DNA from 4 places in the Cellulosimicrobium sp. AB352 genome. Region 1 is predicted to be linked to each of the others. Evidence: riboswitches for the same ligand, from Rfam matches in the RefSeq annotation. Region 1 holds a riboswitch; each other region holds the start of a gene.
What was found. A riboswitch is a leader RNA that binds a small molecule or an ion and turns the genes downstream of it on or off. The one in region 1 is predicted to bind thiamine pyrophosphate.
Positions count from the first base shown of each region.

Region 2: it holds a riboswitch for thiamine pyrophosphate, as region 1 does, so the genes downstream of both, ACPCUX_RS17855 (TenA family protein) here and ACPCUX_RS09630 (ECF transporter S component) in region 1, are expected to answer to the same signal.
Region 3: it holds a riboswitch for thiamine pyrophosphate, as region 1 does, so the genes downstream of both, thiD (bifunctional hydroxymethylpyrimidine kinase/phosphomethylpyrimidine kinase) here and ACPCUX_RS09630 (ECF transporter S component) in region 1, are expected to answer to the same signal.
Region 4: it holds a riboswitch for thiamine pyrophosphate, as region 1 does, so the genes downstream of both, thiO (glycine oxidase ThiO) here and ACPCUX_RS09630 (ECF transporter S component) in region 1, are expected to answer to the same signal.

Region 1 is NZ_JBMVFX010000011.1:3,168-10,348, reverse strand. Features, by position in the region: gene ACPCUX_RS09640 (Rv2578c family radical SAM protein) at 1-378, opposite strand, end outside; gene ACPCUX_RS09635 (hypothetical protein) at 422-859, opposite strand; TPP riboswitch at 1,004-1,123, shown strand; gene ACPCUX_RS09630 (ECF transporter S component) at 1,227-1,940, shown strand; gene ACPCUX_RS09625 (ABC transporter ATP-binding protein) at 1,933-3,750, shown strand; gene ACPCUX_RS09620 (energy-coupling factor transporter transmembrane component T family protein) at 3,747-4,535, shown strand; gene ACPCUX_RS09615 (M23 family metallopeptidase) at 4,553-5,221, opposite strand; gene hisS (histidine--tRNA ligase) at 5,250-6,647, opposite strand; gene ACPCUX_RS09605 (MBL fold metallo-hydrolase) at 6,709-7,181, opposite strand, start outside.
Region 2 is NZ_JBMVFX010000032.1:34,899-42,079, reverse strand. Features, by position in the region: partial or broken gene ACPCUX_RS17880 (fibronectin type III domain-containing protein) at 1-794, shown strand, start outside; gene ACPCUX_RS17875 (ClpP family protease) at 881-1,546, shown strand; gene ACPCUX_RS17870 (ATP-dependent Clp protease proteolytic subunit) at 1,546-2,151, shown strand; gene ACPCUX_RS17865 (DUF6882 domain-containing protein) at 2,182-3,201, opposite strand; gene ACPCUX_RS17860 (helix-turn-helix domain-containing protein) at 3,269-3,751, opposite strand; gene ACPCUX_RS17855 (TenA family protein) at 3,865-4,617, opposite strand; TPP riboswitch at 4,608-4,736, opposite strand; gene ACPCUX_RS17850 (VOC family protein) at 4,823-5,749, shown strand; gene ACPCUX_RS17845 (VOC family protein) at 5,834-6,229, shown strand; tRNA gene ACPCUX_RS17840 (tRNA-Leu) at 6,272-6,348, opposite strand; gene ACPCUX_RS17835 (NAD(P)/FAD-dependent oxidoreductase) at 6,501-7,181, opposite strand, start outside.
Region 3 is NZ_JBMVFX010000036.1:14,611-21,791, forward strand. Features, by position in the region: gene ACPCUX_RS18380 (FadR/GntR family transcriptional regulator) at 1-646, shown strand, start outside; gene ACPCUX_RS18385 (quinone oxidoreductase family protein) at 673-1,710, shown strand; gene ACPCUX_RS18390 (hypothetical protein) at 1,707-1,988, shown strand; gene ACPCUX_RS18395 (DUF4862 family protein) at 2,025-3,023, shown strand; gene thiD (bifunctional hydroxymethylpyrimidine kinase/phosphomethylpyrimidine kinase) at 3,044-3,904, opposite strand; TPP riboswitch at 4,009-4,103, opposite strand; gene ACPCUX_RS18405 (hypothetical protein) at 4,181-4,405, shown strand; gene ACPCUX_RS18410 (SDR family oxidoreductase) at 4,479-5,363, opposite strand; gene pheT (phenylalanine--tRNA ligase subunit beta) at 5,360-7,181, opposite strand, start outside.
Region 4 is NZ_JBMVFX010000002.1:153,736-160,916, forward strand. Features, by position in the region: gene ACPCUX_RS02190 (hypothetical protein) at 1-174, opposite strand, end outside; gene ACPCUX_RS02195 (glycosyltransferase family 4 protein) at 382-1,542, shown strand; gene guaA (glutamine-hydrolyzing GMP synthase) at 1,547-3,160, opposite strand; gene thiE (thiamine phosphate synthase) at 3,203-3,913, opposite strand; TPP riboswitch at 3,958-4,060, shown strand; gene thiO (glycine oxidase ThiO) at 4,050-5,324, shown strand; gene thiS (sulfur carrier protein ThiS) at 5,330-5,563, shown strand; gene ACPCUX_RS02220 (thiazole synthase) at 5,573-6,415, shown strand; gene ACPCUX_RS02225 (ThiF family adenylyltransferase) at 6,515-7,181, opposite strand, start outside.

The DNA.
Region 1 (7,181 bases):
GCGCTTGCGGGTGGTCCAGCGGTCGAGCACGCGGGTACGCACGTAGCGCCGGTACGCGCCGTGCGGGACGGTGCCGACGATCTCGTCGCCGACACGCAGCTCGCCGATCGGCCGTTGCGCGCCGTCGGCCAGCAGCACCGGGGTGGCGGGCGCGAGGCAGTAGGAGCACGCGTGGCTGCACCCGCGGTACGGGTTGACGGTCCACCGGAACGGCATGCGCGACATCGCCGGCACCTTGGACAGCGCGCTCTTGGCCGTGACCTCGTGGAACGTGATGCCCGCGAACTCGGGCGTGCGCACGCTGCGGACGAGGCCGACCCGCTCCAGCCCGGGGAGCGCGCCGTCGTCCGCGCCGAGCACCTGTCCGTCCCACCGCATCGCGCCATTCGAACAAACGTTCGAACGCGCTGTCAAGAGCGGGTCAGCCGTCGGCGGACCACGCCTTGAGCAGCGCCAGGTTCCCGAGGGGGATGTGGTGGCCGATGCGCGGGTGGTCCAGCGCGACACCGACGACCCCGGCCGCGCCGAAGGACGCGACGTAGTCGATCGCCGCCGGCACAGGTACCCCGAGCAGCGGCACGGAGCCTGTCTCGTCGTCCGCCAGACCGAGCGCCCGGGCCGCCTCGTCCGCGCGCGCGGCGCTGCTGTAGAGGCAGATCATGGGCCCCTGGTCCGCAGCGACGGCGTACGGACGGGGCTGGTCCTCGGACCCCCGCGCGATGAAGAACCACGTGCCGAGGCGCACCGTCTGCCGCCACAGCGCGATCTGCGCCGACGTGTCGCCCGCGGGCGCGCTCCGCACGGCCTCGTCGAGGCGGTCCAGCTCTGCGACCGCGGCGGAATCGTTGTCTCGGGTCATGCGCGCTGCCTCGTCCCTCGTGGTCGGAGCCCGTCCCCGGTCCGCGCGGGCTCCTCGTCGCCGTCACCTTCTCACGGCGGCCGGGCGTCCCGGTGGGTGAGACGCCGGGATTGTCCGGCGGGCGTCCAGGCCCTAGGGTCGGGCCGAACGCCCCCGGGGAGCGCATGAGCGCTGAGAGTGCAGGCCGGACACCCGTCCCCCCTGCAGACCCGTGGAACCTGATCTGGTTCGTACCAGCGAAGGGAGCAGGGCGGACGTCACCGTCCCCTGCGCGCTCGTGCCCGCGCCCCGCGCGTGCCGTCCGCGCGGGGCGCGGTGGCGCGCCGTCGTGCACCCCTCGCCCCGGGGGCCCGACGGAGGGAACCGCATGACCGAGCCCCGCACCACGCCGCCCCGGGCGACCCCGCCCACCCCCACGCCCGGCGCCACGCCCGACGGCGTGCCCGACGGCGCGCGGCCCGCCCCTGGTCTCCACGAGGCCGTCGCCGCTCCCCCGAGCCGTGCCCGTCGCCGCGGCCTCACCCTCCACGAGACGGTCCTCGTCGCCGTGCTGGGGGTCGTGTTCGGGTTCGTCTACTGGGCGTTCGTGCAGCTCTGGGCCCCGCTCCAGCTCGCCATGGGACCGCTCGCGGACCTCGCCGCCAACGTGCTCGCGGGCGCGTGGATCGTCGTCGGCCCCCTCGCGACGTACATCGTGCGCAAGCCGGGCGTCGGCATCCTCACCGAGACGCTCGCGGCGCTCGTCGAGGTGGTCTTCCTCGCGTCGCCCGCCGGCCCGCTGCTCGTCCTCGTGGGGCTCGTCCAGGGCGTTGGGGCCGAGGTCCCCTTCGCCCTCACCCGGTACCGCCGCTACGGCTGGTGGGTCTTCGTCGCGTCGGGCGTCAGCGCGGCGCTCGTCACGTACGCGTTCAACGCGGTCCGGTTCGGCTGGCTCGGGCAGGACTACGCGATGCTCCGGCTCGGCGTACAGGTCGTCTCGTGCGTCGTGCTGTGCGGGATCGCGGCGCGCCTCCTCGGCGACGCCCTCGCCCGCACCGGCGCGCTCGACGCCTTCGCGATCGGGGCCGACCGCCGTGGCTGAGGCACCGACCGCCGCACCGGACGTCACGCCGGACGCCGTGCCCGGCGACGTGCCCGGCGACGTGCCCGACGCCGTCGCCGCCGCCGGTCTGACCGTCACCGTGGGCCACGACGGCACGCGCGTGCTCGACGACCTCACGCTCACCGTCCCCGCGGGCACCGGGCTGCTCGTGCTCGGCCCCTCGGGCTGCGGGAAGTCCACGCTGCTGCGTGCGCTCGTCGGCGTCGTGCCTCACACGCTCCCGGGGTCGGTCACGGGCGACCTGCGCGTGACGGGCGTCGACCCGCGCGACACGACCCCGGCGGCGCTCGCCGCGCGCGTCGGCCTCGTCCAGCAGCGGCCGGGCGACCAGCTCTGCCTCGCCCGCGTCGACGACGAGCTGCGGTTCGCGCTCGAGAACCGGGCGGCGGACCCGCGCACGATGGACGCCCGCGCCGCCACCGCGCTCGCCGCCGTCGGTGCGGACCACCTGCACGACCGGCCGACCCACGCGCTGTCGGGGGGCGAGGCGCAGCGCGTCGCCCTCGCGGCGGCGCTCGTCGCCGACCCCGAGCTCGTGGTCCTCGACGAGCCGACGGCGTTCCTCGACCCGGCGGCGGCGCACGAGGTCGGGACGCTCGTGGGCGGGCTCGTCCGGGCGCCCGGACGGGACGCGCCCGACACCCCCGGCCGGTCGGTCGTGCTCGTCGAGCACCGCCTCGACGACGTCGGGACACTCCCGGCCGCGACGCTCGTGCTCGACGACACCGGTCGCGTCGTCGCGCACGGCCCCACGACCGCCGTCCTGCGCGCGCACGCCGCCACGCTCGCCGCGCTCGGGTGCTGGCTGCCGCTCGACATCCGGCTGGAGCGCGCCGGAGCCCCGGGCCCGCTCGGCGCACCCGCGACCGACGCCTGGCTCGTCAACCTCGGGCGCACCGCCGACCCCCGCACCGTCGACCCCCGCGCCGCGGACGCCGGCCCGGTCGCCCTGCGTGCCCGACGCCTCGCGGTGCACCGTGCCGCGGCAGGCCACCGGCGGCGCGGGCGGGACGAGACGCCGGTGGTGCGCGACGTCGACCTCGACGTGCACGCGGGTGAGGTGCTCGCGGTGGTGGGGCCGAACGGCGGCGGCAAGTCGACCCTCCTGCGCGGGCTGGCGGGACTCGAACGGACCACGGGCGAGGTCACGACGGCGCCCGGTGCGCCCGTCGCGATGGTGTTCCAGGACCCGGAGCACCAGCTCCTCGCGCGCACGGTCCGCGACGAGGTCGCCTGGTCGGCCCGGCTCGCGCGGCTCGACGGCGTCGACGGACGCGTCGCGCGCACCCTGGACGCGTTCGCCCTCGCGCACCTCGCCGACGCGAACCCGTACCGGCTCTCCGGCGGCGAGCAGCGGCGCCTTTCCCTCGCGACGGCGACGGTGCTCGACCCGCCCGTCCTCCTCGCCGACGAGCCCACGTCGGGGCTCGACCGCGCCCAGGCGGACGCCGTCGCCCACGCGCTGCGCGAGCGCGCCGACGCGGGCGGCGCGGTGGTCGTCGTCACGCACGACCTCGCGCTCGTCGCGGCCCTCGCCGACCGTGTCGCCGTCGTCGTCGGCGGCCGGCTCGTGGCGCTGGGGCCGCCCGCCACCGTGCTGGCCGACGACGCGCTGTGCCGGCGCGCCCGCCTGCGCCGTCCTCCCCTGCTCGCGTGGTGGGCCCGCACGGGCCGCCGCCACGGGGTGGACCCGGGCGCGCTCGTCCGGGCGCTCGACGCCACCGTCGGCGCCGTCGCAGCCGACCCCGCAGAGACCGCGCCCGCAGCCCTCGCGGAGGTCGCCCCGTGACCGCTCCGCACAGCACGCCCCTCGGGCGCTGGAACCCGACGGTCAAGCTCGCGACCGTCCTCGTCGTGTCGACGGGTGCGCTGCTCGTCACCGACCCGTACACCCCCGCGATCGGGTGGGTGCTCACGGTCGCGGCGCTGCTGGTCGCGGGACGCGTCCCCGTGCGCACGCTCGCCCTGGCGCACGTGCCCTTCCTCGTGTTCGCGACGAGCCTGCTGGTCGTCAACGTCGCCACCCGGCCCGGCGGCGACCCGGTCGACCTGGGCCCGGTCACCGTCGGCTCCGACGGCCTGACGATCGGCGCCGGGCTCGCCGTGCGCACGCTGCTCGTCGGCGCCCTCTCGCTCACGGTCGCGGTGACGACCGACCCGGTGCACCTCATGACGAGCCTCCACCAGCACGGGCGGCTGCCCCTGACGTGGACGTACGCGGTGCTCGCGGCCCACCGGCTGCTCGTCGAGCTGCCCGACGCCTGGCACACGATCCGCTGCGCGCAGGCCGTGCGCGACCCGCGGCGGCGGCCCGGCACGCTCCCCCGGTCCCCCCGCGCGCTCGGGACCGCCGCGTTCGCCCTCCTCGTCGGCGCCGTGCGCCGGTCCGAGCGCCTGACCGTGGCGCTCGAGTCGCGCGGCCTGGGCTCCGGTCCACGCACCACGGCGCGGCCCGTCCCGCTCGGCGTGCCCGACGTCGTCGCCGCGGTCGTCGTGCTCGCCGTCGCCGCGGCGGTGGTCGTCGTCGGGGTCCGTGCGGGCTGGGTCACGGGGCTGGGCGCGCTCACGGCGTGAGGCTTGCCGGACCGCGGTCACGCAGGCTCGACGACCGCGCCCTCCGCCGGGACGCCGAGGTCCACGACGCGCGACGAGCCGTCGCGGGACCGCTCGCGGAAGCCCCGGAAGACGAGCGGCAGCCCGCGGGCGGCGAGCGCGTCCGGCGCGTCCATGACCTGCAGGTGCACGTGCGGCTGCGTCGAGTTCCCCGAGCTCCCGCACCGGCCCAGCTCGTCGCCCGCCTCGACCCGTCGGCCGGGCACGACGGCCACGGACCCGGCGCGCAGGTGCGCGAGGACGACGTACGTGCCGGGCGGGTCCAGGGCGAGCACCACGTGGTTGCCCGCGAGCGCCGCGGCACCGCCGCGCGCCCGCGCCGCCTGCGTGAGCGCGTAGCCGAGCAGCGCGGTGGGCGACCGGCGGGCCTCGTGGTCGGGCTCGCCGTCGTGCACCGTGACGACGGTGCCCGCCGCCGGGGCGAGCACGGGCCGCCCGAACGCGACGAACCGTTCGGGCGGCTCGGTGCTCAGCACGGTGCGCCAGTCGCGCATGGCGGCGGTGCGCCGCCCTCGGACGGCGACGAAGTCGATCGCGTACGTCGTCGCGAAGAGGTCGGTGCCGTGGCTCGGCACGCGGCGCGCCGGGCTGTTGCGCACGAGCCACGTCCCCTGGAAGGGCAGGGCGAGCTCGACCGGTCGCGTCACGTCGCCCTCCCCTCCCCGGTGCGGCGGGTCAGCCCTCCACGGGCACGACGCGCGGGAAGCGGTCCTCGGCGGGCGGCTCCCACGTCGCGGCGTCGGCGTCGACCTGCTCCCCCGAGCGGATGTCCTTCACCTGGTCGGGCGAGCGCGTGCCGTCGTGCTCGACGCGCCCGGGGAACCAGACGAACGGGATGCCGCGCCGGTCGGCGTAGCGGATCTGCTTGCCGAACTTCGCGGCGGCGGGCGCGACCTCGACCGGCACCCCGCGGGCGCGCAGCGCGTGCGCGACCGCGTCGGAGGCGTCGCGCGTCTCCTCGCTCGTGACGGCCACGACGACGGCGCTCGGCACCGCGCGCGTCGCGCGCACGAGGCCGGCGGAGAGCAGGCGCGACACGAGCCGGGACACGCCGATCGACAGGCCGACGCCGGGGTAGGTGTTCGCGCCGTCGGACGCGAGGGTGTCGTAGCGGCCGCCCGAGCAGATCGAGCCGAGCTGCTCGTGGCCCACGAGCACGGTCTCGTACACGGACCCGGTGTAGTAGTCGAGGCCGCGCGCGATCTTGAGGTCGGCGACGACGACGCCCGGGGCGCGCGCGCTCGCGGCCTCGATCAGCGCGCCGAGCTCGCCGAGCCCGGTCTCCAGCAGCTCGTTCTCCACGCCGTGCTCGGCCGCGAGCGCCCGCACGCGGTCGACCACGCCGGCGTCGCTCCCGCTGATGCCCGCGAGCGCGAGGCACGCCTGCGCCTGCTCGGGCGTCGTGCCCGCCTCGGACTCGAGCAGCGCGGCGACCTTCTCGGGGCCGACCTTGTCGAGCTTGTCGATCTGGCGCAGGACGTCGTCGACCGCGTCGATGCCGAGCCCGCGGTAGAACCCCTCGGCGACCCGGCGGTTGTTCACGAGGACGCGGACCTCGGGCACCCCGATGTCGCGCAGCGCGCCCAGGGCCTCGGCCATGACGAGCGGCAGCTCGACCTCGTAGTGGTAGGGCAGCTCGCCCGCGCCGACGACGTCGACGTCGGCCTGGGTGAACTCGCGGAAGCGCCCGTCCTGGGGGCGCTCGCCGCGCCACACCTTCTGGATCTGGTAGCGCTTGAAGGGGAACGCGAGGTGCCCGGCGTTCTCGAGCACGTAGCGCGCGAACGGGACGGTCAGGTCGAAGTGCAGGCCGAGCTGCTTGTCGCCCTTCGCGGCCGACCCGGCCGCGGCGTCGTCCTGCGTCTCTTCCTGGAGCCTGCGCAGGACGTAGACCTCCTTCGACGTCTCCCCCTTGCGCAGGAGCTGGTCGAGCGGCTCGACCGCGCGCGTCTCGATCCCGGCGAACCCGTGCAGCTCGAACACCCGGCGCAGGGTGTCGAGGACGTGCTGCTCGACGATCCGACCGTCGGGGAGCCATTCGGGGAAACCGGAGAGGGGTGTGGGCCTGGCCATGGGTCAGATCTTCCCAGACACCGGGACCGACGACCGCATCGTCCGGCCCCCGGACCCGCGCTCAGCGGGCGAGGAAGGGGTTCGTCGCCAGCTCGCGCGCGACCGTCGTCGCCGGGCCGTGCCCCGGGAGCACGTCCCAGGCCGGGTCCAGGTGCGCGACGACGTCGCGCAGGGTGCGGGCCATCGTCGCGCCGTCCCCGCCCGGCAGGTCGGTGCGGCCGACGGAGCCCGCGAAGAGGACGTCGCCGCTGAGCACGAGGCCCGATCCCGGCTCGCCGACCAGGTAGAGCGTGGAGCCCTCGGTGTGCCCGGGCGCGCCCACCGCGCGCAGCGCGACGCCGCCCCAGCGCAGCTCCCGCTCGCCGCCCGCGGGCACGTCGAACGTCTCGACGCGGCCCGGCTCGCGGTAGTCCTGCGGCCCGGCGCCTGCCGCCGCGAGCGCCGCGCCGAGCGGGCCGGACACGACGGCGCCCGGCCGGCTCGCGGCGGACCCGCCGTGCTCCAGGCTCCCGAACGGGTCCGCGAGCCGGTACG
Region 2 (7,181 bases), on a different contig from region 1:
CGTGGGGCGCCGCCGACGCGAACGGCAGCCCGATCACGAAGTACACCGTCACGGCGTCGCCCGGGGGCGCGAAGAGGGACGTCGACGGTACGTCCGTCGACTTCACGGGCCTCCCCGCCGGGAACTACACGTTCACCGTCACCGCGACGAACAAGGGCGGCACGTCCACGTCGAGCCCGGCGTCGGGGCAGATCAGCGCGTACGGCAAGCCCAGCGAACCGGGCGTGTCCGTGTCCCGACTGAGCGCGACCTCGGGCCGCTTCTCGATCTCCGCGCCCTCGTCGAACGGCGGCAACGGCGTCTCGCGCTACAACTGGCAGATCGAGGGCGGGTCCAGCGGCTCGGGGCAGACGGTCGACGTCGGGAACGACTACGACCAGACGTTCCGCCTCCGGGCGCAGGCGTGCAACGCCGCCGGGTGCGGGCCGTGGAGCGGCTGGGCGACGCACCGCACCGACCCTCGCCCGGTCCCGCCGACCATCTGGGTGACGCGTGGGCCAGGGAAGGCCACCGGCTCGTGGGGCGACTGCCAGAACACCAGCGTCTGCACGGTCTTCCGCGTCAACGCGAACGCGACGTTCCCCTCCGGCACCTACACCTTCGCGTGCTACTACGACGGGAACCGCATCGGCAGCTTCACGTGGACCGAGCACCTCAGCGCGGGCGGCTACGTCGACCTCGGGTGCATCCTGGGCAACCCGTACGGCACGCGGGCCACGGCCAAGGTCTACGTGACGATCAGCCCTGCACCGAGCGGCATCGTGGTCGAGCACCGGGACTGGCCCATCAGATAGCCCGGCGACGGCCGATCTGCCGTCGGCGAATGTGCCGACGGCAGATCGGCCTCCTCACGGGGCCCGGCCGGGCGCAGGGTGGTCGCATGACCACGCACCTGACCGGCCGACCCGCCGTCGGCGACCACCACCGGACCCCGCGCGCGGAGGCCGCCGCCCCGGCGGCCTCGTCGTTCGACGACCAGCTCACGACGCGCCTGCTCCACCAGCGCATCGTCGTCCTCGGCACGGCCGTGGACGACGCCGTCGCGAACCGCCTGTGCGCCCAGCTCCTCCTGCTCTCGGCGGAGGACCCGCGCGCGGACGTCGCGCTCTACGTCAACTCCCCCGGCGGCTCGGTGAGCGCCGGCCTCGCGATCTACGACACGATGCGGCTCATCCCCAACGACGTGTCGACCGTCGCGATGGGCTTCGCCGCGAGCATGGGCCAGTTCCTCCTGTGCGCGGGGACGCCGGGCAAGCGGTTCGCGCTGCCGCACGCGCGGATCATGATGCACCAGCCGTCGGCCGGGATCGGGGGCACCGCCGTCGACATCGCGATCCAGGCGGAGAACCTCGTGTACACCAAGGGGCTCATGCACCGGCTGCTCGCGGAGAGCACCGGGCAGTCCGTCGAGACCATCGCCGACGACTCCGACCGCGACCGTTGGTTCACGGCGCAGCAGGCGCTCGAGTACGGGATGGTCGACCGGATCGTCGAGAGCGTCGACGACGTCCGCCCCGCCCGCGCGGCCCGGAAGGTGGGTCTGTGATGGCGAGCTACACGATCCCGACCGTGGTCGAGCGCACGCCGCTGGGCGAGCGCGCGTTCGACGTCTTCTCCCGCCTGCTGTCCGAGCGCATCGTGTTCCTGGGCACCGAGATCGACGACGGCGTCGCGAACGTCGTCATGGCGCAGCTCCTGCACCTGGAGTCGGACGCCCCGGACCAGGAGATCGGGCTGTACATCAACTCCCCGGGCGGTTCCGCGACGGCGCTCATGGCGATCTACGACACGATGCAGTTCGTCCGCTGCGACGTCTCGACCATCTGCATGGGCCAGGCGGCCTCGGCCGCGGCGGTCCTGCTCGCGGCGGGGACGCCGGGCAAGCGGTTCGTGCTGGAGCACTCGCGCGTCCTGCTGCACCAGCCGTCGGGCGGCGGGGAGGGCACGATCTCGGACCTGTCGATCCAGGCAGAGGAGATCCTCCGGATCCGGTCCGAGACGGAGGAGGTGCTGGCGCGGCACACGGGCCAGACCGTCGAGCGCCTGCGCGCCGACACCGACCGCGACCTGGTGCTCACCGCGCGCCGGGCCGTGGAGTACGGCGTCGCGGACGCCGTCGTCACCTCGCGCAAGCTCGCCGCGGCGGCGTGACGCCCGACCGCGGGGGTGACCCGGGCGTCGTCAGCCGCGTCGTCGGAACCACGACCGGCGGCGCGGCTCGGGTGCCGCCTCGGCGGGCGTCGGCTCGGGCGCGGCGGGCTCGTGCTCCGCGGGCGCAGGCTCCGGCACGGCCGGCTCGCCCGCCGGCGGCTCCGGGACGGTGAGCGCGGGCGCCGTCGGCGTGGAGGCCGCAGGGTCTGCCGCGGCGGGCTCCGGCACCGCGGGCTCCGCCGCCGCGGGCTCCGCCGCCGCGGCCTCGGGCTCCGCCGCTGCGGCCTCCGGCTCGGTGGCCAGGGGCTCGGCGCCCAGGGGCGCGGCGGCCTCGGGCGCGGCGATCCGTCGGGACGACGCGGAGATGCCCGCGATCCGTCCGCGCTCGTCGAACCGCACGGTCACGGTGCCGTCGGGCACGTCCAGCACGACGGCGCCGGTCCCGTCCTCGACGGCCGGCAGGCCACGTGCGCTCGCGTAGGACGCGACGGCGCGCCGGTGGTCGACGACCGTGACGGACAGCAGCCCTTCGCTCAGCGTGCGCACGACGCGCGGCACGCTCGGGGCGGGCAGGGCGAGGTCGGCGTCGTCCAGGAGGAACCACGCCCGCGTGCCGCCGCCGACGGGGGCGCTGTAGTGGGGGAACGAGCCCGTCACGGCCTTGGCCGCGAGCGCGAGCCGGTGGGCGAGGTCGTCGGCGAGCGGGAGCTCCGGCTCGGCGGCCTCGCGCAGCCCGGTCCCGCGCGTGCTCTCGGCGGCGGTGAGCACGGCATCGGGGAAGCCGTTGACGTTCTGCCACGCCCACATCCACGTGCCCGGCCCGGGCGCGGCCGTGCCGAGGAACTGGAGGTGGCACGTCGCGGTCCCGCCGTCGGGCGCGGTGAAGGTGAAGACCCCGGTGGTCAGGTCGGCGGCCCAGGCGTCGTCGCCGTGGAGGTCCGTCAGGTGGAGCTGGTGCTCGTGGGAGAGGAACGCGGCGTCGTCGACGAGGTCCTGGAGGGCCGGGACGTCCTGGGCTGCCGTGCCGTGCGCGGTCTGCGGCTCCGTCATGGACCGACGGTAGCGGCGCGCACGGCGCCCGGCCCCCGCACGACACGCGGTGCGACGGGACCGCCGCTCAGGCCGCGAGGAGCAGGACGTCGCCGGCGCGCGCCGTCGGACGTCGGAGCGTCTCGGCGACGGGGAGGTCCCGCACGGGCTCGCCCACCGGGGCGACCTGCCGTGGCGCGGAGAGGGCACCGCGCTCTCGCGCGGAGGACAGCACGCGGACGGGCGCGAGCGGCCGGAGCTCCTCGCCCGTGCGGGCGACGAGGTCGACGAGCCGCAGGCCGAGGGCGCCGCACACGGCGGCGAGGACCTCGGACGACGCCTCCTTGCGCCCGCGCTCCACCTCGGACAGGTAGGCGGTGGAGACGCGCGCGGCGGCCGCGACGTCGACGAGCGTGCGCCCTTGAGCGAGCCGCGCCCGCCGCAGGATCCCCCCGATGACGTGGCGCAGGAGGGGCTCCGCCCGTCCGCCCGCCCGGGAGCGGGGGCTCGGCGTCACCCCGTCCGGCACCACGTCCGGCAGCGTGCCCGGCACCGCGCTCGTCGCGTCCATGCGTTCACGCTACCCGCGGCCCACCCGGGTGCCGAGGCGCCCGGGTGGGTATCTGCTGCTGGCGTAAGGCCGGGCGCACGACGCGACGCCGGCCGCGCGCCCGGCCGGACGGGTCACCAGCGCTCGAGCGACCAGGCCATCTGCCAGAAGCGGATCTCGTGGCGGCAGCTCAGCTCGAACGCGCGCTCCATGCGCGCGCGCTCCGCCTCGCCCGCGTCCGCAGCGAGCGCGTCGAGGCGTGCGCGCAGGTCCGTGAGGACGTCCTCGGTGCGCTCGGCCGCGTAGAACTGCCACCAGCCCGCGAGCGGGTGGTCGTCGCCGAGGGCGCCGGGCGTCGTCTCGCGCTCGCCGAGCCAGAAGCGCCGCGCGGACCAGATGTAGGTCCACGGGCACGGCAGCAGCGCGGCGAGCAGCACGCCGAGCGAGTCGCGGCCGGCCGCCGTCATGTGGTCGACGTAGGCCTGCGCGCTCGGCGCGAGGCGGTGCGTCTGCGCCTCCTCGTACGTCACGCCGAGGAAGTCGCACATCGCGTGGTGCGCGTGCGACTCGTCGTCGAGGAGGAAGCCGGCCTTGTCGTGGAAGTAGGCCGCCCAGGACCGGTCGGGCGCGAGGGCCATGCCGAGGCCGTAACAGCGCAGGTAGGCCGTGAGGTACTGGTGGTCCTGGCCCACGTAGTGGCGGACCGCGGCGGGCTCGACGGAGCCGTCGCGCAGCCCGGCCAGGAAGGGGTGGTCGTAGAACGTCTCGAAGAGGTCCGCGTACCGGCGGGCGAGGTCGGCGGTGAAGCCGGTCTCCTCCTGCCGGACGAGCGCGGTCGGGTCGTCCGCGAGGACAGGGTTCAGGGTGATGGCAGCAGGCGTCGTCATGCCCACGTTCCTCCGCTCGTGCTAGCGAGATCAGGTTCGACGGGTCCGGGCGGCCGTACCGCTCGTCTCAGTCCCTCGGCCCGGGCCGTGGCCCGGGCAGGACGCCCCGCGTGGTTCGCGCCGACCCTAGCAAGGACGGCGCCGGTGCGGGAGCCCTCGCCACGGTGTGGGAATATAGTTGTAGCGACAACAAGTTGGAGCAGACATGACCACGAGCACGCCGGGCACGCCGACCGACCGCCTCCTGTCCCCGTCCACGAGCATGGACGCCGTCACGCTGCGCGTGGGCGACCTCGAGCTCATGACCTCGTACTACACGGGCGCGTTCGCCCTCGCCCCGCTCGAGGAGCGGTCGCGCGGCGCGGAGGTGCATCGTGTGCTGGGCCGCGGCCGCACACCCATGCTGCGCCTCGTGCACACGCCCGGGCTGCCGCCCGTCGACCCGCGCCAGGCCGGCCTGTTCCACACGGCCTTCCTGTTCGACGACGGCCCGAGCCTCGCCGCGACCGTCTACCGCGCCGCGCAGGACCGCCGCGGCACCTTCGTCGGGTCGAGCGACCACCTCGTCAGCGAGGCGTTCTACTTCACCGACCCCGAGGGCAACGGCGTCGAGCTCTACACCGACCGCCCCCGCGAGACGTGGGTGCGCGAGCACGGTCAGATCCTCATGACGACGACGTTCCTCGACCCGAACGCCTACCTGCGCACGCACCTCGACCAGGAGACGTTCGACGCCGGCCCCTCGCTCGCGGGCCGCGTCGGTCACGTGCACCTGCAGGTGGGCGACGTCGCGACCGCCCACGCCTTCTACGTCGACGCCGTCGGCTTCGAGGCGACGCTCACCGGGTACAGCGGGGCGCTCTTCGCGTCCGCGGGCGGGTACCACCACCACGTCGCGATGAACGTGTGGAACAGCGCGGGCGCCGGGCCCCGCGCCGCGAGCCTCGGTCTCGGCGACGTCGCCGTCACGGTGCCGGGCCGCGAGGACCTCGACGCGCTCGTCGCGCGCCTCCGCGCCCGCGGGCTGGAGCACGCGGACGACGGCCGCTCCGTCGTCGTGCACGACCCGTGGGGCACGCGCGTGACGCTGTCCGTCCCGGGCACCACGACCGAGGAGCTGCTCGCGCGCTGAGGCACGGCGGCCCGGGCACGGAGCGCGCGCCCGGAGCACGAGGCGCACGATGGGAGGACCCGCCGAGCGCACCGAGGAGCGACCGTGTTCCGCAGCCTCTTCCCCGTCCTCACCGTGGCCGACCTCGACCGGTCCCTCGGCTTCTACCGCGACCTGCTGCGCGGGACGGTCGAGTACGCGTTCCCCGACGACGGCCCGCCCGTCTACGTGAGCCTGCGCGTGGGCGGGTCACCGCTCGGGCTCGGGCAGGGCGACCCGCCTCCGGCGGACACCCGCGTCGTGCTGTGGGTGTACGTCGACGACTGCGACCGCGCCGTCGAGCACCTCGCGGCCGCGGGCGTGCCCGTCCTGGAGCCGCCCGCGGACCAGCCGTGGGGCGAGCGCGTCGCGCGCGTGCAGGACCCGGACGGCACCGTCGTGATCCTCGGCCAGGAGGCCGCTCCCCCGGCCGAGCCGGAGGGCCCGACGGGGCTGTCCTAGCCCGGGGAGCCCTGGCGCCTCGGAGCCGACCGCCCGTCGGCATGGTGCCCCCACCGGGACTCGAACCCGGAACACGCCGGGTTTAAGCCGGCCGCCTCTGCCAGTTGGGCCATGGGGGCGCGGGCCGAATCTACCGCGCGCGCGGGGCTCCCCGGGCCCGTCGGCACGACGGGCGCCCGCTCGGGACCCGGACGCGACGAGGGGCGAGCCGCACGCGCGGCTCGCCCCTCGGCGTCGGGCACGACGGCCGGGCCGGGGCCCGGCCGCGACCTCAGGAGGCCTTCGCCGCCGGCGTCCGGTCGTCGGCGTCGACGGTGCCCGCACCGGACTCCGCCGCGGCCGCCGAGCCCTGCGCGGTCTGCTTGACCGGGTCGCCGTCCTTCTTGGGCGGGACGGACGCGGCGCGGAACTCCGCGCGCGGGTCGTGCAGCGAGCCGAGCGACACGAGCTCGCGGCCCATGAGGAACTGGCCGATCCAGCCGATGAAGATGCGGATCTTGCGGTTCCCCGTCGGCATCGCCATGACGTGGTAGCTGCGGTGCATGAGCCACGCGAGCGTCCCGCGGAGCTTGAACACGCCGAACAGCTCCGCGACGCCCTTGTACAGGCCCAGCGACGCGACCGTACCGACGCTCTTGTGGCGGTACTCGACCGGCGGCTCGCCGTGCAGCTCGAGCGCGAGGTTGTCGGCGAGGCGCGTGGCCTCGCGGATGGCGTGCTGCGCGTTCGGCGGGCAGAACTTGCCCGGGTTCAGCACGTCCGGGACGGCGGCGCAGTCGCCCGCGGCCCACGCGTTCGGCACGACGTTGCCGTCGGCGTCCGCGACCTGGAGCGTCGGCAGCACGGTGATGCGGCCCAGCTTGTCGACCGGGAGGTCGGACGACTCCTTGAGGACCGGGTTCGCCTTGACGCCCGCGGTCCAGACGATCGTGTCGGAGTCGAACTCGACCCC
Region 3 (7,181 bases), on a different contig from region 1:
CCTGCTCGAGCGCGTGCGCTCCGGTGCCTGGCCCCTCGACCACCGGCTGCCCGGGGAGCAGGCGCTCGCCGCCGAGCTCGGCGTGGGCCGATCGACCGTCCGCGAGGCGATCCGCCAGCTCGCGGGCCGCGGCGTCCTCGACAGCAGGCAGGGCTCGGGCGTGTACGTCGTCTCGACGGACACCACCGACGACTGGGGCGAGGTCCTGCGCCGCGGCGAGATCGCCGACGTGCTCGAGGTGCGCGCCGCGCTGGAGGCGGAGGCCGCGGGGCTCGCCGCCGCGCGCCGCACGCCCGCGGACCTGCGCACCATGACGACGGCGCTCGCCCGCCGCGGGCAGGTCGCGGCGACGGCGTCGCCCGTCGACTACGTGGACGCGGACCTCGCGTTCCACCGGGCGGTCGTCGACGCCGCGCACAACGCGGTGCTCGCCGAGCTCTTCGCGACCTTCGTCCCGCGCCTGCGCCGCGCGATGGTCGCCATGGTCGACCTCGACCGGACGGGCACGACGCACCGGGACGACCAGGACGCGCACGACGCGATCCTCGACGCCGTCCGCGACCGGGACACCGGCCGCGCCGCGGCGGCGGCGCGCGAGCACCTCGCGTCCGTGCACGCGAAGGTCGCCGACCGAGGGCGACCGTGACCGCCGCGCGACCCTAGGCTGAGGCCATGCACGCGATCGTGGCCCGCGCGGCGGGCGGTCCCGAGGTCCTCGAGTACACCGAGCTGCCCGACCCGTCGCCGGGCCCGGGGCAGCTCCTCGTCCGCTCCGCGGTGGCGGGCGTGAACTTCATCGACACGTACAAGCGCTCCGGCGTGTACGCGATGGAGTACCCGCACGTCGTCGGGAGCGAGGGGGCCGGGGTCGTCGCCGAGGTGGGCGAGGGGGTCGAGGGGTTCACCGTCGGCGACCGCGTCGTGTGGACCGAGGCGCCGGGGTCGTACGCGGAGCTCGTCGTGGTGGACGCCGGGCAGGCGCTGCACGTGCCGGACGCCGTCTCGCTCGAGGACGCGACCGCCGTCGCGCTCCAGGGGCTCACGGCGCACTACCTGTGCACGTCGTCGTACCCCGTGCGTCCGGGCGACCGTGTGCTCGTGCACGCGGGCGCGGGCGGCGTCGGGCTGCTCCTGACCCAGATGCTCGTGGCGCGGGGCGCGCACGTGATCTCCACGGTCTCGACCCCCGAGAAGGCGGAGCTGTCCCGCGGCGCGGGCGCCGAGCACGCGATCCAGTACACGGCGTTCGCCGACCTCACCGCCGAGCTGCCCGAGGTCGTGCGCGGGCTCACGGGCGGCGAGGGCGTCGCGGCGGTGTACGACTCGGTCGGCAAGGACACGTTCGACGCGTCGCTCGCGTCGCTGCGCCGCCGCGGCACGCTCGTCCTCTACGGCGGCTCGTCCGGGCAGGTCCCGCCGTTCGACCCGCAGCGCCTCAACGCGGGTGGCTCGCTGTTCCTCACGCGGCCCAAGCTCGCCGACCACACGGCGACGCGTGCCGAGCTCGTCGAGCGCGCGACCGAGGTGCTCGGCGCCGTCGCGGGCGGCACGCTGCACGTGCGCGTCGGCGCGACGTTCCCGCTCGCCGACGCCGCCGACGCCCACCGCGCGCTCGAGGGACGGGCGACCACCGGCAAGGTGCTGCTCCGTCCCGCCGGGGCGGACGACGCTCCCGCCACCACGACCGGCACGACGACCGGGACCGCGTGAGCTGGGACTGGGTGCCCCCGCGCCCGGGCGAGGAGGACGGCTCCGACGGCGGCCCCTCCCCCGCGCTGCGCCGCACCGTGACCGTGCTCGCCGTGCTGCTCACCGCGGTGTTCGTCGTCTACTACGTGACCGTGGCGGTGCGCCAGCAGGCGGACGCGTGCGTCGCCGACCGACCCGCGGGCGTCGCGGTGCAGGACGTCGAGGCACGGTGGCGCTGGGTCCCGCCGGGCTACGCGTGCGAGTACGCCACCGCCGACCAGGACGTCGCCCGCGCCTGACGCGTCCGGCACCCCCACCACGACCGACGAGGACCGATGACCGACCTGCACGACCGCCCCCTGACCCTGCTCGGTGCCTACGCCCTCGCGGGCGTCCCCGACCCGGGCGGCTGGTACGCCGCCCTCGACGAGGACGGCCTCGACGGCCTCGAGCACCCCGTCGACCCGGACGACACGGACGCGCTCGCGACGACCGCGGCCGCGCTCCCGGCGCACTGGGCGCTGCTGCCGACGACGGTCGCCGCGACGGCCCGCCGCGCCACGGCCGACCGCTCCTACGGCCTCGCGTCCGACGACGAGGAGGGTCGGCGCGAGGCGGTCGACGGCGTCGCGCGCGTCCTCGCGGCCGTGACGCGGCTCGCCGAGGCGGAGGGTCGACGACGCGTCGTCGCGGTCGAGCTCCAGTCCGCGCCCGGTCCCGGCCGCGGCTCCGGCGCGGCGCTCGCGCGCAGCCTCACCGAGCTGGCCGCCGTCGCGCCCGCCGGGCTGCCGCTCGTGGTCGAGCACTGCGACGCGCCCCGCCCGTGGGGCGTCGCGGAGAAGGGCTTCCTCGCGCTCGACGACGAGATCGCCGCCGTCGCGCGCGCGGCCCGGGACACCGGCCACCCCCTGCACGTCGGGCTCAACTGGGGCCGGTCCGCCATCGAGGGGCGCAGCGCCGCGACGCCCGTCGAGCACGCGCGGGCGGCCGCCGGCGCCGGCCTCCTCGCGAGCGCGATGCTCTCGGGCGCCGCCGGCCGGCCCGGCCGGTGGGGCGCGCCGTGGGCGGACGCGCACGTGCCGCCCCACGGCCCGGACCCCGCGCTCCCCGGCCCGGACGAGTCGATGCTCGGCCCGGCCGAGGTGCGCGAGTTCCTCGCCGCGGCCGGGCCGGTCCCGCTCGTCGGCGCCAAGGTGACGACGCGGCCCGCGGACGCCCCGCCCGCGCAGCGCCTCGCCGTCGCGCGCGCGACGCTCGCCGTGCTCCGCGACGCGCTGGCCGACCTCGACACCGACCGCGGAGCCGACCACGGAGCGAGCGGCCCCACGGCCTGAGTGCGTCCCGCGGCCCGGGCTCAGCCCCGCCGCACGGGCGCCGAGCGGTGCAGGTGGTCCACGGGCCCCCGGCCCGTCCCCACCCGCAGCGCGGCGCCGGCACGCAGCGCGCCCGTGAGCCACTCCTTCGCCTCGCGCGCGGCCTCCTCCCAGCTCGCGCGCTGCGGCCGCAGCGCCGCGAGCGCCGCCGAGAGCGAGCACCCCGTGCCGTGGGTGTGGGGCGTGTCGACGCGCTCGGCGTCGAACGTCGTGACGGTGACCGCCCCCGGCGCGCGGCCCGTCGTCGGCCCGGGCGCGGGGACGACGAGCGCGTCGGGCGACGTGCGTCCGGTGAGATGACCGCCCTTGAGCAGCACGACGGCGTCGCTCGCGGTCGCGTACGACGTCGCCTGGTGCAGGGCGTCGTCCCACGTCGTCGCGGGCTCCTGCCCGCCGAGGACGGCGAGCTCGGGCAGGTTCGGCGTGACGACGTCGGCGCGCGCCGCGAGGTCGCGCACGGCCTGCTCGGCACCCGCGTCGAGCAGGCGGTGGCCGGACGTCGCGACCATCACCGGGTCCAGGACGACCCAGGGCCGCGGAGCACCCGTGGCGGCGCGCGCCGCGGCGAGGTCGTCGAGCCACTCCCCGACGGCGCGGGCGTTCGCCTCGTCCGCGACCATGCCGATCTTCACGGCATCGACGTCGACGTCGTCGGACACGGCGTCGAGCTGCGCGCGCAGGAACGCCGGCCCGGGGACGTGCACCGACCGCACGCCGTGGGTGTTCTGCGCGACGAGCGCCGTGGTGACGGCCATGCCGTAGGCGCCGTGCGCGCAGAACGCCTTGAGGTCGGCCTGGATCCCGGCGCCGCCGGTCGGGTCGGTCCCCGCGACGGAGAGCACGCGGGGGCGGGACGGTGCCGGGTCGGGCCCACGGCCCGGGTCGGGTCGGTGATCACGGTCCGCGGGGGCGGGGACCGGGTCGGAGGTGTGCCGAGGCAGGGCGAGCGTCATCGCGCGGACATCCCTTCGCTGGTACGAGCCAGATCAGGTTCGACGGGTCTCATCTCAGCCCCGGTGCGGGGCACCCCGTGTCGCGGGCCATGCTACGCGGCGACCCGTGCGCTTTTCACCCGCCCCGACGCGTGAGACGACGCGCGTGCGCGCGTCTTTCCGGGTATGACGCAGCACGTCGCCCCCGCGACCCGCCCCTTCCTGCCGGACGCGCCCGTCCCGGTCCAGGTGCCCGCCCTCTGCACGACGTTCGACCGCGACGGCCGGCGGGTCGTGCTCACGGGCGTCGTCACGCACGACGCAGGCGGGCTCGTGGCGTTCGAGTACGAGCACCCCGAGCGGGGCCTGTGGCACGTGTGGGTCGACCGGGACACGTGCGTCCCGCTGTGACCCGGTGCCCGGACGCACGGACGCCGCCCGACCGGGGGGGTCGGGCGGCGTCGGCCGTGCGGGGTGCGTGCGCTCAGCGGGCGGGGAGCTCTCCCGGCATCGGGTCGTCGGAGCCCCAGCGCGTGACGCGCAGCCGACGGCCGTCAGGACCGGGCAACGCGACGCCCGCGCGGGCGGCCTCCTGGGCGGCCGCGCGGAGCGACCCGGGCGAGTCGTGCGTCACGCGCACGAACGACCCCGAGAACGCGTCGAGCTCGCCGCGGGCGATCGCGACGACCATCTCGACCGTGCGCTCGACGGGCGTCCACTCCGTGCGGCCCTCGTGCATGACCATGGACGCCGTCATGTCGGTCTGCACGACGCCCGGCGACACCTCGAAGGTCCGCAGGCCGAGCGCGTGGCCCGAGCGGTGGAGGTTCGCCCCGAGGCGCAGGAGCGCCGTCTTGCTCGCGTTGTACGCGCTCGCTCCGTCCATGTCGTGGGAGCCCGCGCCGCTGTTGAGGTCGACGACGCGGCCGCCGCCGCGCGCGAGCATCCCGGGGACGACGGCGCGCGCGAGCAGGAACGGCCCGCGCACGTTGGTCTCCAGGACCGCCCACCACTCGTCGGGGTTCGCCTCCCAGAGCGGCACCTCGGCGTCGACCCGGCCCGCGTTGTTGACGAGCAGGTCCACGCTCCCGAGCGTGGCCTCGGCCTCGCGGACGGCCGCGGCCACCGCCGCCGCGTCGGTCACGTCCGCCGTGACGACGACGGCCCGGCCCGCGCCGTCGAGCGCGGCGATCTCGTCGGCCACCCCGGCGAGCCGGCCCGCGTCGCGTGCGAGGAGCGCGACGTCGAGACCGGACGCGGCGAGCCCGACGGCGACCGCGCGGCCGATGCCGCGCGACGCCCCGGTGACGAGCGCGGTGCGCGCGGGCGCCACGTCCGGCGTCGTGCCCTCCCCCGGTGCGCCGCTCATGCGCGCAGCTCCGCCCCGACGCGCTCCCGCGCGGCGGCCACGGCGCCCTCCCGGACCCGCGCGACGTCGTCGGCGGTGAGGGTGCGGTCCGCGGCGCGCAGCCGCAGCGAGAACGCGAGCGACTTGCGCTCGGCGCCCACCTGCTCGCCCGTGAAGACGTCGAACAGCGCGACCTCCTCGGCGAGCTCGCCGGCGCCCTCGACGACCGCGGCCCGCAGCGCCTCGGCCGGCACGTCGGCGGCGACGACGAACGCGAGGTCCTCCTTCGCCGCCGGGAACCCGGAGACCGGGGTCGCCTGGACGGGCTCGTCGGACGCGCCCGCGACGAGCGCCGACAGGTCGAGCTCGAACGCCACGGAGCGGGCGGGCAGGCCGACGTTCTCGAGCACCTTGGGGTGCAGCTCGCCCGCGTGCCCGACGACCGTCCCGTCGGCGAGCTCGAGGCGCGCGCAGCGGCCCGGGTGGAACGGGGCCCGCGCGGTGTCCGCGACGACGCGCACGGCGTCGTCCCCCCGCAGGCCGGCTCGGTCCGCGACCAGGCGCGCCGCGTCGAGCGCGTCCGTCCAGTCCGCGGGACGTCCGGGGCCCCACCAGCCCGCCCGCTCGCGACGACCGACCAGGACGCCCGCGACGTGGCGCGGCTGCGCCGGGAGCGCGGCCTCGATCGCGGCGAGGTCGTCGTCGGAGGGACGCACCCCGCCGGGCAGCGACGGCGCGGCCGGGGCGCCAGGGCGCGGGTGCGTCACGAGGCCGACCTCGAACACGGCGACGTCCCCGAGCCCGCGGCCCACGTTGCGGCGCGTCGTCTCCAGGAGCGTGCTCAGCACGTCCGTGCGCATCAGGGGGCGGTCGTCGGCCAGCGGGTTGAGCAGGCGCAGCGCCCGGCGGCGCTCGTCGTCCGCGGGGATCCGCAGCGCGTCGAGCTCGCCCTCGCCGACGAACGGGTAGCTCAGCGTCTCGACGAACCCGTGCTCGGCGAGCGCGCGGGCGGCCGACCGGCGCACGCGCTGCTCGCGCGTGAGCCCGCGGCCGCCGGGCGCCGAGGGGAGCACCGACGGGATCTCGTCGTACCCGACGAGGCGCGCGACCTCCTCGACCAGCTCGGCCGGCTCGGTGAGGTCGGGGCGCCACGACGGCGGGGTCACGACGACGACGCCCGTCGCGGCGGCGTCGTCCGCATCGACGGTGCACCCGATCGCCCCGAGCGTCCCGACGACCTGCTCGAGCGTGTACGGCACGCCGACGAGGCGCTCGGCCTCGCCGACGGGCAGGTGGATCGGGGCGGGCGCGGTCACGCGGTCGAGGTCGCTGACGGCCGGGTCGGCGGTCCCGCCGCCCAGCTCGACGAGCAGGTCGACGACGCGCTGCGCCGCGACCGCGGGCAGCAGCGGGTCCACGCCGCGCTCGAACCGCTTCGCGGCCTCGCTCGACAGCTTGTGGCGACGCGACGTGCGCGCGACCGTCACGGGGTCGAAGTGGGCGGCCTCGATGAGCACCGCCGTCGTCTCCGGCCCGACCTCCGACGAGGCACCGCCCATGACGCCGGCGAGACCCAGGACGCGCGCGCCGCGCGCACCGTCGGGGCTGTCGGTGATGAGCAGGTCCTCCGGGTCGAGCGCGCGGTCCACGTCGTCGAGCGTCGTGAGCCGCTCGCCCGGGGCGGCGCGCCGCACCACGACGGGAGCCGCGACCTTCTCGAGGTCGTACGCGTGCAGGGGCTGCCCGAGGTCGAGCATGACGTAGTTCGTCACGTCGACCGCGAGCGAGATGGGCCGCATGCCCGACGCCGTGAGGCGGCGCTGCATCCACGCGGGCGTC
Region 4 (7,181 bases), on a different contig from region 1:
CCCCGCGAGGAACGACGCGTCGTCGGAGACGGTGATCTCCTCGGCGGACAGCTGGTTCGACACGACGATCCATGTGCCGATGCCCGCGAGGAGAAGGATGATGCCCGCGATGATCGACACGAGACCGATGCCCCGTGCCCCCTTCGTCGGTGTGACGGTGACGGTGCTCGACATGGCGCGTTCTCCCCTTCGTCAGGACCCACCTGCAACCGCCCGCACGAGACCGCCCGCGGGTGCGGGTCGGTCACGGGACGGTCGAACCACCCATACGGGGCCCACGGTAGCGACGGGAGCGGAGCACCGCGCGGCGAACGCGCACCTCAGGGCGGGCGCGGCGGCGACCGCGCGGCCCGCCGGGGCCGGGATGGGAGGATGCGGTCCGTGCGCATCACCCACCTGACCGACTGCTACCTGCCGCTGCTCGGCGGCATCGAGACCCAGGTCGCGCGGCTCGCGCAGCAGCAGGCGGCCGCCGGTCACGACGTCGCGGTCGTCTGCACGACGCCCGCGCGCCCCGGCGCGCACGGCGTGTCGACCGAGCGGGACGGTGACGTCACGGTGCACCGGCTCGCCGCGCGCGTCCCGGGCGGCTACCCCGTGCACCCGCGCGCGCCGCACCACGTGGCGCAGGTCCTGCGCGCCGACCGGCCCGACGTCGTGCACCTGCACATGGGCGTGCTGACGCCCTCCACCCAGGCGTCGCTGCGGACGGTCGTGCGCGCGGGGCTGCCCGCGGTGCTCACCGTGCACAGCGTCTGGGGCGGCGCGGAGCGCGCGTTCGCCGGGCTCGACCGCGTGGTCCGCTGGTCCCGCTGGCCCGTGCTGTGGTCGGCCGTGAGCGAGCTGACCGCCGCTCCCCTGCGCCGCATCGTCGGCGACCACGGCGAGGTCGTGGTGCTGCACAACGGCCTCGACCTCGACGCGTGGCGCGTCCCGCGCACCGAGCGCGCCGACCGCATGGAGGGCCCGGCCGTCCACGTCGTGGCCGCGACGCGGTTCGCGCCCCGCAAGCGCGTGCTGCCGTTCCTCGAGGTCGTGCGCGACGCCGTCGCGCGCCTCCCCGAGGGGGCGCTGCACGTGACGCTCGCCGGGGACGGACCCGAGCTGGCCGACGCGCGGCGCTACGTCACCGAGCGCGGGCTGGGGTCGGTCGTGTCGCTCCCCGGCCGCCTGGACGCGACGGGCCTCCAGCGGCTCTACGCGCGCGCCGACGTGTTCGCCGCGCCCGCCGTCGAGGAGGCGTTCGGCATCGCCGCGCTCGAGGGCCAGGCCGCCGGGCTGGCGGTGCTCACGCGCTCGCAGTCGGGCGTCGCGGAGCGCCTCACCGACGGCGTCGACGCGCTCGTGGCGGACGACGACGCCGGCCTCGCCGACGCGCTCGTGCGCCTCGCGGCCGAGGACGGCCTGCTCGACCGGATCGTCGCCCACAACCGGGACGTGCCGTCGTCGGCGGGCTGGCCGCGCGTGCTCGCCGACGTGGAGCGGGCATACGAACGGGCCGCGACGATCGCCGTGGATCGTCGGGCCCGTCCGTCCCGCTAGGGGGTCACTCCCACTCGATGGTGCCCGGGGGCTTGCTCGTCACGTCGAGCACGACGCGGTTGACCTCGGAGACCTCGTTGGTGATGCGCGTCGAGATGACGGACAGCACGTCGTAGGGCAGGCGAGTCCAGTCGGCCGTCATCGCGTCCTCGGACGAGACGGGGCGCAGCACGATCGGGTGGCCGTAGGTGCGGCCGTCGCCCTGGACGCCGACCGAGCGGACGTCGGCGAGCAGCACGACCGGGCACTGCCAGATCTCGTCGTCCAGACCCGCCTTCGTGAGCTCCTCGCGCGCGATCGCGTCAGCGGCGCGCAGCGTCTCGAGGCGGTCCGCCGTGACCTCGCCGACGATGCGGATGCCGAGCCCGGGGCCGGGGAACGGCTGGCGCGCGACGATCTCCTCGGGCACGCCGAGCTCGCGGCCGACCGCGCGGACCTCGTCCTTGAACAGGGTGCGCAGCGGCTCGACGAGCGAGAACTGCAGGTCGTCGGGCAGGCCGCCGACGTTGTGGTGGCTCTTGATGTTCGCCGCGCCCTCGCCGCCGCCGGACTCGACGACGTCCGGGTAGAGCGTGCCCTGCACGAGGAACTTGACCTCAGCGCCGTGCTCGCCCGCGTCCTCGACGATCTGGCGCGCCGCGTCCTCGAACACGCGGATGAACTCGCGGCCGATGATCTTGCGCTTGGTCTCCGGGTCGCTGTGCCCGGCGAGCGCGGTGAGGAACCGCTCCTTCTCGTCGCGGATCACGAGGTTGACGCCCGTCGCCGCGACGAAGTCGCGCTCGATCTGCTCGACCTCGCCCGCGCGCATCAGCCCGTGGTCGACGTGCACGCACGTGAGCTGGTCGCCCACCGCACGCTGCACGAGCGCCGCGGCGACGGCGGAGTCCACGCCGCCCGAGAGGGCGCAGATGACGCGCGCGTCGCCGACCTGGGCGCGGATCGCAGCGACCTGGTCCGCGATGACGTTGCCGGGCGTCCAGTCCGGTGCGAGGCCCGCGCCGTCGTACAGGAAGTGCTCCAGCACGGTCTGGCCATGGGCGGAGTGCTTGACCTCCGGGTGCCACTGCACGCCGTAGAGGCGACGCTCGCGGTCCTCGAACGCGGCGACCGGCGAGCCCGACGACGTCGCGAGGACCTCGAAGCCCTCGGGCGCGCGGTGCACGGCGTCGCCGTGGCTCATCCATGTGGTCTGGTTCTGCGGTGTGCCGTCGAGCAGCACGCCCGCGGCGCACACCTCGACCTCGGTGCCGCCGTACTCGCGCAGACCCGTCTGGGCGACCTCGCCGCCGAGCGCCTTCGCCATGGCCTGGAAGCCGTAGCAGATGCCCATGACGGGCACGCCGGCCTCGAACAGCGCCGGGTCGACGAACGGGGCACCCGTCGCGTACACGGACGAGGGACCGCCCGAGAGGATGATCGCGGCCGGGTCCTTGGCGAGCATCTGCTCGACCGTGAAGGTGTGCGGCACGATCTCGGAGTAGACCTTGGCCTCGCGCACGCGGCGCGCGATGAGCTGCGCGTACTGGGCGCCGAAGTCGACGACGAGCACGGGCCGCGGGGTCGAGGCCACCTCGGCGGTGGTGGGGGTGTCGGGAGCGGTGGCGGGTGACGTCACCCGTCCAGGATAGTCGCCGTGCGGCGGGGCTCGTCCCGCGTCTCAGGCGCCGGTGCGCACCTCGGCGCGCGCCGCGACGCGCTCGCGCAGGGCGCGGGCGGCCGCCTCCGGGTTGCTCGCCGCCGTGATCGCGCGCACCACCACGATCCGGGTCGCGCCCGCGTCGAGGACCGCGTCGAGCCGGTCCGCGTCGATCCCGCCGATCGCGAACCAGGGCGTCGCGGGCCGGGTCGCCGCGACGTCGCGCAGCAGGTCCAGGCCGACGGCGGCCCGCCCCGGCTTCGTCGGGGTCGCCCACAGCGGACCCACGCAGAAGTAGTCCACCGCCGGGTCGGCCTCTGCCGCGGCCGCCTGCGCGGCCGAGTGCGTGGACCGGCCGAGCGCGGGCCCCGCGCCGAGCAGCGCCCGCACGGCCGGGACCGGCAGGTCGCCCTGGCCCATGTGCACGACCGGCGCGCCCGTGACCGACGCCACGTCCGCCCGGTCGTTCACGGCCCACAGCGCGCCGTGCTCCGTCGCTACGCGCGCGACGAGCTCCTGGAGCTCGAGCTCGCGCGCGACGTCGAGCGTCTTGTCGCGGAGCTGCACGACGTCCACCCCGCCCGCGAGCGCCGCCCGCAGGAAGTCCTCGAGGTCGCCGCGCTCCTCGCGCGCGTCCGTGCAGAGGTAGAGCCGCGCGTCGGCGAGCCGGGCGCGTGCGGCGTCCGCCGACGGGGCGGGAGTGGCCGGGGTGGTGGAGGTCTCGGAGCTCACCCGCGGGAGCCTAGCCTCGGCGGCTCCTCGGCAGGAGGTACTGTGGCCGACAGCACGGGAGCCCCGCACGGGGCTGAGAGGGCGTCGCCGCCGACCGTCGAACCTGATCTGGGTCATGCCAGCGAAGGGAGCGCACATGAGCCTGTCCGTCCACCCGTCCGCGGGTGGCTCCGTCGTGCCCGACGGCGCGCGCGACGTCGTCGTCGTGGGGGGCGGGATCGTGGGTCTCGCCGTCGCGTGGCGCGCCGCGCGCGCGGGCATGACCGTCACGGTGCTCGACCCGGCGCCGGGCGCGGGCGCGACCCACGCCGCCGCGGGGATGCTCGCACCGGTGACCGAGGCCGACTTCGGGGAGGAGGCCGCCCTGCGGCTCCACCTCGCGGCCGCCGCGGCGTGGCCGGCGTTCGCCGCGGACCTGCGCGCTGCGACGGGGGCGGACGTCGGGCTGCGGACCGCCGGGACGCTCACCCTCGCCTACGACGCGGACGACCTCGCGCTGCTCCGCCGCGTCCTCGCCCTGCACGCCGCGCACGGTCTCGCGTCGCACGAGCTCACCGTCGCGGACGCGCGCCGCCGCGAGCCGTACCTGGGCCCGCGCGTCGCCGGGGCGGCGTGGGCCCCCGCGGACCACGCCGTCGACCCGCGCGCGACGCACGCCGCGCTGCTCGCGGCGCTCGGCGGACGCGACGCCGCGGGTGCGGGCTCGGCCGCCGGGACCCGAGTCGTCCGCGCGTCCGCGACCCGGCTCGCGCTCGATGCCGGGCGCGTGGTCGGCGTGCACGACGACGCAAGCCGGCTCCACCGCGCGGGTGCGGTCGTCGTCGCGGCGGGCTGGCAGTCGGGCGCCCTGCTCGCGGACGTGCCGGGCGTCGTCGTGCCCACGCGGCCGGTGAAGGGCCAGACGCTGCGGCTCGACGCCGGCCCGGACCTCGCGCTGGAGCACGTCGTGCGCGGGCTCGTGCAGGGGCGGCCGGTGTACGTCGTGCCGCGCGACCCCGAGCCGGCGGGGCCGCGCGCCGGGCACCGGGAGGTCGTCGTCGGGGCCACCACCGACGAGAACCCGGACGACCGCCGCGCCAGCGCCGGCGGGGTCTTCGCGCTCCTGCGGGACGCGCGCGCCCTCCTGCCGGGGATCGACGAGGCCGCGCTGGTCGAGGTGACGCCGCGGGGGCGCCCCTCGACCCCGGACAACCTCCCGCTCGTCGGGCCGACGGACGTCCCGGGGCTGCACCTCGCGACGGGCCACGGCCGCAACGGCATCCTGCTCGCCCCGCTCACGGCCGACGCCGTCGTCGCCGGGCTCGGCGGGCTCTCCGGCCTGGGCGGGACCGAGGCCGGCGACGACGTCGCGACCGCCCTCGCCACCGCCCGCACCGACCGCTTCGCCCGCACCGCCACCACACCGAGGTGAGACCCGTGACCGCACCCGCACCCACCGCGCTCGTCAACGGCGAGCCCTACCCGCTCGACGGCGACGTCGACCTGGAGCGGCTCGTCGCCGCGCTCGTCCCCGCCTACGTCGCCGACGGCACGCCGCAGGGCGTCGCGGTGGCCGTCGGGGACGCCGTCGTGCCGCGCGGCGCCTGGGCGACGACCGTCGTCGCGCCCGGGGACCGCATCGAGATCGTCACCGCCGTCCAGGGCGGCTGAGGAGGACCCATGACCACGACCGACGTCTCCCCCGCCACCGCGAGCGGCCCGGCCGGCGCCGACGACCCGCTCGTCGTCGCCGGCACCCCGATCGGGTCGCGCCTCGTCATGGGCACCGGCGGGGCCGCGAACCTGCTCACGCTCGAGGACGCGCTCGTCGCGTCGGGCACCGCCCTGACGACCGTCGCGATGCGACGCGTCGCCGTCCGCGCCGGCGGGGACGCGAGCCCCGACGCCGGGATCTGGGCGCTGCTCGCGCGCCTCGGCATCCGCGCGCTGCCCAACACCGCCGGGTGCTTCTCGGTGCGGGAGGCCGTCCTCACCGCGCACCTCGCGCGCGAGGCGTGCGGCACCGAGTGGGTCAAGCTCGAGGTGATCGCCGACGACGTGACCCTCCTGCCCGACCCGGTCGGCCTCGTCGAGGCGGCCGACCAGCTCGTGCGCGACGGGTTCGTCGTGCTGCCCTACACGAACGACGACCCGATCCTCGCCCGACGGCTGGAGGACGTCGGCTGCGCCGCCGTCATGCCCCTCGGGGCGCCCATCGGCACGGGGCTCGGCATCCTCAACCCGCGCAACATCGAGGCGATCGCCGCCGCGGCACGGGTGCCCGTGATCCTCGACGCGGGGATCGGCACGGCGTCCGACGCCGCGCTCGCCATGGAGCTCGGCTGCGACGGCGTGCTCCTCGCGACGGCCGTCACGCGCGCCGCCGACCCGGTCCGCATGGCCCGCGCGATGCGCCTCGCCGTCGAGTCGGGCCGGCTCGCCGCGGGCGCCGGGCGCATCCCCCGCCGCGAGGGCGCCCTGGCGAGCTCGTCCCCGCAGGGCCGCCTCGACCTGGCTCTCTGACCCCGTCCACCAGGCCGTCCCGGCGGGCCGAGCAGGCCATCCCGGCTCGTCCGCCGACCAGGACGCACCACGACCACCTGGTCGACGTGCAGGGGGACGCTAGGGGGCGAGAGTTTCCAGGGCGGCGAGGAGGGCGGGGACGCCGCCGACGACGGAGCGTGCGTCGAAGCCCGCGGCGCGGGCGGCGTCGGCGACGCGGGCCGACCGGCCGCCGACCGCGCACACCACGAGCACCGGGCGGTCGGCGGGCAGGTCCGCGAGCGCCGCGGCGGCACCGGGGTCCTGCGCGCCGCCGAGGAACGCGCCGCTCGGGACGAGCGTCGACCCGGGGAGCGGGCGCACCTGCGCCTCCCAGTCCTCGCGGACGTCGAGCAGGAAGGGTGCGGCGTCGTCGGCCCGCAGCAGGGCGGCCGCGTCAGGGGCGGACACGTCGCGCGGCGCGGGCCCCGCTGCCCCGGTCGGCCCCGCCCCGGCACCGGGCGTCGCCACGGCCTGCGCCGCGGGCCGGAGCCCGCAGAACGCGGCGTAGGCGTCGTCGCCCGGCAGGAGCGCGGTGACGGGCTCGCGCGTCGGGTCGGCGCGCACGGTGAGCTGGCGCCACGAGAGGTCGAGGGCGTCGTAGACGGCGAGGCGGCCCAGCAGCGTCGTGCCGGCGCCGGTGACGAGCTTGATCGCCTCGGTCGCCATGACGGAGCCGACGGTGCCGCACATCGCGCCGAACACACCGCCGGTGGCGCAGTCGGGTGCCGCGCCCGGGGGCGGCGGG